Regions from separate parts of the Streptomyces sp. ITFR-16 genome, predicted to be linked through region 2. Evidence: riboswitches for the same ligand, from Rfam matches in the RefSeq annotation. Region 2 holds a riboswitch; each other region holds the start of a gene.

Region 1 (2,191 bases), 6.3 Mb from region 2:
TTCTCGAATCGTCTGCCACAAGCGCATATCCTGCACCGCCGAATGTGACCTACGCGACCGTAATATGGGGTTGACGGGTGGTGAGATAGACCACCCGGTCAGTTTTCGGTAAAGGGGGAATAAGCAGAGGGACGGTGCGCCGCCGCGCACCGCCCCTCTCTGCCTTGCCGCGGCCCGGATCACCGGGCCGGTACCGCTCGGATCAGACGTTGATCCCGTGGGCCGCCAGGTAGGCGATCGGGTCGATGTCCGAGCCGTAGGCCGGGCCCGTGCGGATCTCGAAGTGCAGGTGCGGGCCGGTGGCGTTGCCGGTGGCGCCGGAGAGGCCGACCTGCTGGCCCGCGGTCACGGTCTGGCCCGCCGAGACGGAGAGCGAGGACATGTGGCCGTACTGCGAGTAGTGGCCGTCGGCGTGCTTGATGACGACCTCGTTGCCGTACGCGCCGCCCCAGCCGGCGGTGACGACGGTGCCGGAGGTGATGGCCTTCACGCTGGTGCCGGTGGCGACGGGGAAGTCGATGCCGGTGTGGCTGCCGCTGGACCAGTTGGAGCCGGAGGCGCGGTAGGCGGTGGTGTGGTTGCCCGGGACCGGGTGGACGTAACCGGAGTCGTTGCTCTGGGTCGCCGGGGCCGAGGTCTCCTTGGACGACGAGGCGTCGGAGGAGGAAGAGGCGGACGAGTCGGAGGCGGTGGACGCCTTCGTCTCGGTCTTGGCCGGGGCCTTGGGAGCGGCCTTCGGGGCGGCCTTCGACGGGGTGGAGGTGGTCGAGGCGTGGCCCCAGCTCTTGCCGCCGAGCGTCAGCTTCATGCCCGGGAAGATCAGGCTCGGGTTGTCGCCGACGACCTCGCGGTTGTCCTGGTACAGCTTCTCCCAGCCGCCCTTGAGCTTGTGCTCGGCGGCGATCTTGGAGAGGTAGTCGCCGGAGACCACGGAGTAGGTCGTGGTGCCGGAGTGCTTCTTCGCGGCCTTGGCCGGCGTGGTGTGCGCGGCGGCCGACTTCGAGGTGGCCGGGGCGGTCTGCTCTGCGGCGTGGGCACCGGTGGCGCCGAGCAGCGGAAGCGCGATGACGGCTCCGCCGGCGCTCGCGGCGACGACGCCGCGGGCGATGGTGCTGGACTTGGGACGGCGGTGCTTACCCGAATTGGGCATGAAGGATTTCCTCTCCGGCGCCTGCGAGGTGAGCTGTCGGGTTCGGGCTGGAGATGCCCGGCCGCGCCTGGCGCGGCTTCACCCCGAGCCGGCCGGATCTCCCGGTCGGCGGCTTACCTGGTTCCCCCGCTCCTGCCACACGGTGAGTGGGTGCGAATTCCGGACGGCGGCAGGATTAGGCGTTCCATCCGGATTGACATGGAACGTAAGCGAGCCGGGACGGCGGAAACAAGCCATGGGTTCCGCGCCGCATTCCGCACCGGAAATCCGGCGCGGAATTCCCGTCACACTCCGTGGATTACGGATCTTGGCTTTCCGCGCGGCGCACGGAGTACCCGCCCGGCGCGCCGCCACACACCGTCACGGATATGATCCCGCTCACGAGAGGGTGATCATCTCCCTTATAAGCAGGGCATGTTCGACTAAAAGCCTCAATACGGACATGTCGCGCCCTCATGCGCGACGCAGCCGCAGCACCCCCGCATCGAGATCGCCGCGCAGCCCGGTGTGCAGCCCCTCCTGGTGAAGCAGCGCCGAACCGTGGTGCACCACCCCCGAGTCCACGCAGACATAGGCCGCCTCCGGGTCCAGCCCGCGCAGCCGCAGGGCCGGCGGCCGCTCCCCGTACCGCTGGGCCTCCAGCCACATCAGTACGACGGTCTCCGCACCCCGTACGTACTGCACCGCGCTCAGCCCGCCGCGTGGCGGACGCAGCCGGTACAGCTCCCCCAGCTGCACCACGGGACGGATCTCCTTGTACAGCTCCACCCAGCCCCGCGCCTCGGCCAGCTCCGCGTCGCTCCACTCCGCGAGGTCGCCGCCGACGCCGAGCACCCCGGCCATGGCGCTCACGAACCGGAAGCGCAGCGAGGACACCCGGCCGTTCAGCTGGCCGTTCGGGCTGTCCGTGACCCACGCCGCCATCACCCGCGCCGGGTGGATCTGCCCGAAGCCCTCCTGGATGGCGAGCCGGTCCAGCGGATCGGTGTTGTCCGAGGTCCACACCTGGTCCGTACGGGAGAGGATCCCCAGGTCGATCCG
Region 2 (2,191 bases):
TGGATCAGTAGGCGCCGAACACGTTGTCGATCGAGCCGTACGTGGCGGCGGCGTAGTTGCACGCGGCCGTGATGTTGGCGACCGGGTCCAGGATGTCCATGGACGTACCGGGCACGTGGTAGGCGTCGAACGTGGGCTGGATGACCTGGAGGAGACCCTTCGAGGGGGTGCCCGCGGCGGCGTTCGAGTCCCAGTTGTTGACGACCTGGGGGTTGCCCGAGGACTCGCGGATGATGTTGCGGTAGATGCCGTCGTAGCTGCCGGGGATGCCGTGCTCGGCCATGACCGCCAGCGACTCCTTGATCCAGCCGTCGAGGTCGTTCGTGTACGACGTCGCGGTCTGCGCCGGCGTGGTGGCGGCGGTCTCCTCGGCGACAGGGGTGGCCGTGGTGCGCTCGGAACGGTCGGCGCGGGGGGCGCTCTCGGTCCGGTCGGCCGACTGCGCGGAGGCGCCGGAGTTGTTCTCGGCCTTGGACGGGGCCTTCGGCGCGGACTTCGGAGCGGCGGCGGTGGACTTGGCGCCGATGGTCAGCTTCAGGCCCGGGTGAATGAGGTCGGGATTGCCGCCGACGACGTTCCGGTTGTCCTTGTAGAGCCGCTCCCAGCCGCCGGTGAGGGAATGCCCCTTGGCGATCTTGTAAAGCGAATCGCCGGAGACCACGGAATAGGTGGTGGGCGTCGCCTTCCGTACGGCAATTTCCTTGCCGGCCACGGAAGTCGGGGCCGCGGCCTTTTCGGCGACGACGGACTGCGCCGGGGCGGCGGAAGCCGATCCGGCGGCGATCATGGGGAGTGCGAGAACGACTCCGCCCGTGCTCACGGCAATGAAACCGCGGGTCAGGGGCGTGGACTTGGCACGGCGGTGCTTACCCTTGATGGGCATGGCGCTTTTCCTCTCCGCCGCCTGCGAGGTGAGCTGTCGGGTTCGGACTGGAGATGTCCGGCCGCACATGGCGACTTCACCCCTAGCCGCTCCGGATACCGGACCGGCGGCAAACCTGGGTCCCCCGCTCCTGCCGTACGTGAGTGGTCGGGTTACCGGACGGCGGCAGGATTCGGCGTTCCATCCGGATTGACGGCGACCGTAAGCGAGAAACGTCGGCCGAAACAAGCCCGGAATTCGTGATCACAATTGATTGCAAGATCGAATAAAGGGAAATTCACGTGACCGACCGCACAGGGCGAAGTCAACTTTCTTGGCACGACAGGGAACCGAAGCCCTCGGCGTCGCGTCTTCACGGGGAAACGTGACGCTGGCCACTGCGCCCGAAAGGGGCGATTTGGCGGCCCTTAGCAGCTTTTGGCATGGAAATAAGGGGCCGGGGAGAGCAATAGCCCCTTAATGCCGATAATTACCCAATACGGACAATCCGCCACTTCGTGCGGCGCGACTCGCGGGTCCGGGCCCCGTTCCGCCCCACCCGGCCGCATCGCCGTCATATGGTTAGCCTAACCTAAGTAGCCCGAGCCGATCATGGCGCTTCCGGGCGCTCCCCTGCCCTGAATCGGCGTCAGTCGCCCCGGCTCCCCACGGCATTGAAAGGCTCTCCCATGGCACTGCCCGCCATCGCCCCCTATCCCCTTCCCGGCGCGGACGAACTCCCCGCGAACCGGGTCGCGTGGACCGTCGATCCGGCGCGTGCCGTCCTGCTCGTCCACGACCTCCAGAATCACTTCCTCGGGGCCTTCGCCGCCGGCGAGCAGCCGCTGACCGGGATGCTCGACAACACCGCCCGCCTCGTCGGGGAGTGCCGGCGCACCGGCATCCCGGTGATCTACTCGGCCCAGCGCGGCGGCCAGACGGCCGAGGAGCGCGGCCTCCAGCTCGACTTCTGGGGTCCCGGCGCGGCGGACGACCCCGAGGCGCTGGCCATGCCGGAGTCCGTGGCACCCGCCGCCGGTGACACGGTGCTCACCAAGTGGAAGTACAGCGCCTTCGTCCGTACCGAACTGGAGTCACTGGTACGGGAGTCGGGCCGGGACCAGCTGGTGATCACCGGCGTGTACGCGCACATCGGGGTGCTCATGAGCGCCGCCGACGCGTGGATGCGGGACATTCAGGCGTTCGTCGTGGCCGACGCCGTCGCCGACTTCTCACGCGAGGACCACGACATGGCGCTGCGCTGGGCCGCCGGCCGCTGCGCGGTCGTAACCACCACCGACACCGTCCTCGCGGAGATCTGAGTCCCAT
Region 3 (2,191 bases), 4.0 Mb from region 2:
CGGCTTGCCGAGCTGCGCGCGGGCGAACGCGAGGACCTTCTCGGCCTTCGTCGAGGCGCTGCTGCCCGCACCGGACCCGGAACCCGTGCCGGTACCCGTACCCGTCCCGGAGCCGCTGTCGCCACCGGCCTCCTTGGCCTTGCGGGCGGCCTCCGCCTTCGCGGCGGCCTGCTTCTTCGCCAGCTCGGCGGCCTTGCGCTCGGCCTCGGCCTCCTTCTTGCGCTCCAGCTCGGCCAGCCGCGCCTTCTCCTCGGCGGTCAGCCTGGACAGCAGCGAGCGGGCGGAGGCCAGCTTCTTCTGGACGTTCTGCTTGCTGGTGCGCAGCGTGGCCTGCGACTCGGTGAGCGTCTCCAGGCTCGTCACCGCCTCGGCCCGCTGCCTGGACGCCTCCGCCTGCTGGGTACGGAAGTCCGAGACGGCCTGCTGCTGGCGCTCGGCCATCCGGTTCATCAGATGGGTCTGGTCGAAGAACGACTGCGGGTCGTTGGCCAGGAAGAAGGTGGCGGTCGGCGCGAGGGCGCCGTCGCGGTACTGGGCGGCCGCATAGGTGCCGAGCGTCCTGCGGGCCTCGTTCAGCTTCTCGGTGCGCTTGGCGACGTTGTCCAGCAGCGTGTCCACCCGGGAGCGCTGCTTGTCCGTCGCCTCCTTGGCCTGGTTGTACTGCTGGGTCGCGGTGCCCGCCTGCCGGTAGAGGTCGTCGACCTTCTTCTGGACGTCCTCGATGCTGGGCTTCGGGGCCGGGGCGGCCAGCGCGCTCTGCGAGGACAGCAGGGTCACCGACGCCAGCGCGGCCGTCGTGAGCCCGACGGCAGGGGTGGTGGTGCGCACCCGGGTGCGCGGCTTGCGATGCGACGCCAAGGCCGGCATCTCCTTCCGTGGACCGCCTACCGGGTTAGCTGTCGGGTTCGGGCGGAACGGAAGGCTGCCCTACGGTCCGGGTGGGGGATTCGGACCGATTCACCCCGGTGATGCGTGTGGGTCCCCGGTTCCGGACTCCCCTGGGGGAGGCGCGGATTCGGCGTGGACGCCCGCTCGGCGTGGTTCGCCTCGGTGGTACGGGCCGCCCGGACGAGCACGCTAGCCAACTCATGGTGCCGCTGTGAAGGTTGATGTGCGATATGCCCGATACATTTTCGTGACCTAGCCGGATCGGGGTGCTCCGGGGCAGGTGGAGCCCGCCTCCGGCCACTTCGCGCGGTGCCGTGCTTGCTCTGCGTGCCCGCCCGGAGGTGCGCGCTTCGTCACTCCGGCCCTGAGTGTCAGTCCGCACGCCTAGACTCGGACAGCGATGAGCAGCCTCTTTGACGACAGTTTCCTGGCCGGCCTCCAGCACACGGAGGAAGGGCCCCCGCCGCCCCCCGAGGACTCCGCACCCGAAGCGGTGCCGGAGGACCTCTTCGCGGGCGTGTTCGACGGGCCCCCGCCGCCCCGCGACGCGTACTACCGCGACGGGGCGCACCGCCCGGTCATCGACGCCGCCGCGCTGCTCGACGGGCTGAACACCGAGCAGCGCGCCGCCGTCGTGCACGCGGGCTCCCCGCTGCTCATCGTGGCCGGGGCCGGCTCGGGCAAGACTCGGGTGCTGACCCACCGCATCGCCCATCTGCTGGCCGAGCGCGGGGTGCACCCCGGCCAGATCCTGGCGATCACCTTCACCAACAAGGCCGCCGGCGAGATGAAGGAGCGCGTCGAACAGCTCGTCGGCCCGCGCGCCAACGCCATGTGGGTCATGACGTTCCACAGCGCGTGCGTACGGATCCTGCGCCGCGAGTCGAAGAAGCTCGGCTTCACCTCGTCGTTCTCGATCTACGACGCGGCCGACTCCAAGCGGCTGATGGCCCTGGTCTGCCGCGATCTCGACCTCGACCCGAAGCGCTACCCGCCGAAGTCGTTCACCGCCAAGGTCTCCAACCTCAAGAACGAGCTCATCGACGAGGAGACCTTCGCCGGGCAGGCCGCCGACGGCTTCGAGAAGACCCTCGCCCAGGCCTACGCGATGTACCAGGCCCGGCTGCGCGAGGCCAACGCGCTGGACTTCGACGACATCATCATGACGACGGTGCACCTGCTCCAGGCGTTCCCCGACGTCGCCGAGCACTACCGCCGCCGCTTCCGGCACGTCCTGGTCGACGAGTACCAGGACACCAACCACGCCCAGTACACGCTGGTACGGGAGCTGGTCGGCCCGGCC
Region 4 (2,191 bases), 150 kb from region 2:
AGCGCACCGCTCAGGGGACCCGCACGCTCGACCCGTACTCCAAGCTCCTCGGCGAGCGGATCGTCTTCCTCGGCACGCCCGTCGACGACACCGCGGCCAACGATCTGATCGCGCAGTTCATGTACCTGGAGCACGACGCGCCCGACCGGCCCGTCTCGCTGTACATCAACTCGCCGGGCGGCTCGTTCGGCGCCATGACCGCCGTCTACGACACGATGTCCTTCCTCTCCTGCGAGGTGGAGACCTTCTGTCTCGGCCAGGCCGGCGGCGACGCGGCCGTGCTGCTCGCGGCGGGCGCCCCCGGGCGGCGGCACGCCCTGCCCGGGGCCCGGGTGGTGGTACAGCAGCCCGAACTGCGGGAGCCCGTCCAGGGACAGCCGTCCGATCTGGAGATCGAGGCGCGGGAGCTGGCCCGGATGCGCGAGACGCTGACCGGCATCCTCGCCCGGCACACGGGACGCTCCGCCGGACAGGTCACCGCGGACACCGAACGCGACCTCGTCCTGGACGCCGAAGGCGCCCTCGCATACGGGCTGGTCGACCACATCGTGCGCGACCGCGTCCCCTCGCCACCGCCGGCCGGGCGGTGAACCCGGCATGCAGCCGCCGGAGTTCACACCGCTGCCCGCCCTGACCCGGGCCGAGGCCGAGTTCATCGACCGCTATCTGCAAGTCGTCGACCAGCTCGGCAGGATCAATCCGGCGCGCGGCGACGACACCTACGGCGCCCTGCGCGCCGCCCAGGCCCTGGCCTCGCACGCGGTCGCACTGCGGGACGCGCTCGCCCTGATGCACCGGCGGGGCGAATCACGCATCCACACCGCGACGTTGACCCGGGCCCTGCGCGCACTGGACGGCGAGCGGCGGGCGGCGCGGATCACCGTGCCGCCCGACCCACCGAGTTGATCGACTTCCGCGTACCGACACGCCCGGCGCGGGTATCGATTTTTCTCGCTCGTTCGGCGTAGGCATTCCCTCGCGCGAGGGACAACTCAACTTGCGCTTCCGGAATGAACGATGGGCGAAATCTCCCGTTACGTCGCTGGTACGGCCCGGGGCGGTGCGCGCCGCCAGTTCCCCGAAAGGACACCTGTCCACCCGAACAGGTCAGTCGTGACGAGCCTCACATATGGTCGTTTCACCTCGGAAATCCGGCACTCGGTGAGTCAAGATCCCTGGGACGACAAGCCCCCGCCACCGCGGCGGGGCGGTCCGGGCGGACGCCGAGTCCTGCCGCCGTCCGGATGCCTGGTCGACAGGAGTGGATCGGCAGGAGTGGAGGACCCGAGCACTACGGGCCGACCGTGACCGCGGTCGACCCTCGGGGTGAAGCCGCTGCAGCGGCCGGGCAACTTCGCCAGCCCGAACCCGACAGGTCATCCTTCACAGGCGGCTGACGAAGGGTTGCGCATGTCTGCGCAGGTTCATGTCCCGTCTCTGCTCGCCCGGGCCACCACGGCCTCGGTCATGACTCTCGCCGCCGTCGGCGGCACGTTGTTCGTCCCCGGTGCGGTCACCGACGCCCAGGCGGCCACCCATTCGATGAAGGCCCTCAACATCGCCGCGTCGAAGAAGGGTGCGCCCTACCGGTGGGGTGCCACCGGCCCCAGCCGCTTCGACTGTTCGGGCCTCACGCTCTACTCGTTCAAGAAGGCGGGCAAGACGCTCCCGCGCACGGCCCAGCAGCAGTACAACAAGACCCGCCACATCTCCGCCTCCAAGCGGCAGCGCGGCGACCTGGTCTTCTTCCACTCGGGCAGGAGCGTCTACCACGTGGGGATCTACGCCGGCAGCGGGAAGATCTGGCACTCGCCGAAGACCGGCGCCGTGGTCCGCCTGGAGAAGATCTGGACGAAGAGCGTCTACTACGGCCGGGTGTCCTGACGCCCCGCGTCAGTGCACCAGGGGGCCGGTCACCAGCACCAGTCCCAGCGCGGTGAGTGCCGCGCCGCTGCCGCCCTCGATCGCCCGGGCAGTCCGCGGCCGGCGCAGCCACCGGCCCAGGCGGTCCACCAGGAGCGCCACGGCCGGGAACCAGATGAGCGCCAGCACCACGACGATCGCGGCCAGCAGCAGCGTCCTGGGCAGCGGGGCGGCCCCTGCCGGGACGAACTGCGGAAGGAGGCTGAGGAAGAGCACGGGCGCCTTGGGGTTCAGCGCGTTGGTGAGGAAGCCCTGCCGCAGCGCGCGC

Evidence for each region. A riboswitch is a leader RNA that binds a small molecule or an ion and turns the genes downstream of it on or off. The one in region 2 is predicted to bind cyclic di-AMP.
Region 1: linked by a shared signal. The riboswitch ahead of RLT58_RS03715 (M23 family metallopeptidase) and the one ahead of RLT58_RS31805 (LysM peptidoglycan-binding domain-containing protein) in region 2 are both predicted to bind cyclic di-AMP.
Region 3: linked by a shared signal. The riboswitch ahead of RLT58_RS13825 (C40 family peptidase) and the one ahead of RLT58_RS31805 (LysM peptidoglycan-binding domain-containing protein) in region 2 are both predicted to bind cyclic di-AMP.
Region 4: linked by a shared signal. The riboswitch ahead of RLT58_RS31170 (C40 family peptidase) and the one ahead of RLT58_RS31805 (LysM peptidoglycan-binding domain-containing protein) in region 2 are both predicted to bind cyclic di-AMP.

What each region holds. Positions count from the first base shown of each region.
Region 1 covers NZ_CP134609.1:798,863-801,053, forward strand. Annotated here, with positions in the region: gene RLT58_RS03710 (SGNH/GDSL hydrolase family protein) at 1-19, opposite strand, end outside; gene RLT58_RS03715 (M23 family metallopeptidase) at 203-1,150, opposite strand; cyclic di-AMP (ydaO/yuaA leader) riboswitch at 1,156-1,342, opposite strand; partial or broken gene RLT58_RS03720 (alpha-galactosidase) at 1,604-2,191, opposite strand, start outside.
Region 2 covers NZ_CP134609.1:7,143,020-7,145,210, reverse strand. Annotated here, with positions in the region: gene RLT58_RS31805 (LysM peptidoglycan-binding domain-containing protein) at 5-883, opposite strand; cyclic di-AMP (ydaO/yuaA leader) riboswitch at 889-1,071, opposite strand; gene RLT58_RS31800 (isochorismatase family protein) at 1,552-2,184, shown strand.
Region 3 covers NZ_CP134609.1:3,141,649-3,143,839, reverse strand. Annotated here, with positions in the region: gene RLT58_RS13825 (C40 family peptidase) at 1-867, opposite strand, end outside; cyclic di-AMP (ydaO/yuaA leader) riboswitch at 866-1,031, opposite strand; gene pcrA (DNA helicase PcrA) at 1,289-2,191, shown strand, end outside.
Region 4 covers NZ_CP134609.1:6,996,397-6,998,587, reverse strand. Annotated here, with positions in the region: gene RLT58_RS31180 (ATP-dependent Clp protease proteolytic subunit) at 1-590, shown strand, start outside; gene RLT58_RS31175 (hypothetical protein) at 598-906, shown strand; cyclic di-AMP (ydaO/yuaA leader) riboswitch at 1,212-1,407, shown strand; gene RLT58_RS31170 (C40 family peptidase) at 1,411-1,884, shown strand; gene RLT58_RS31165 (LysE family translocator) at 1,894-2,191, opposite strand, start outside.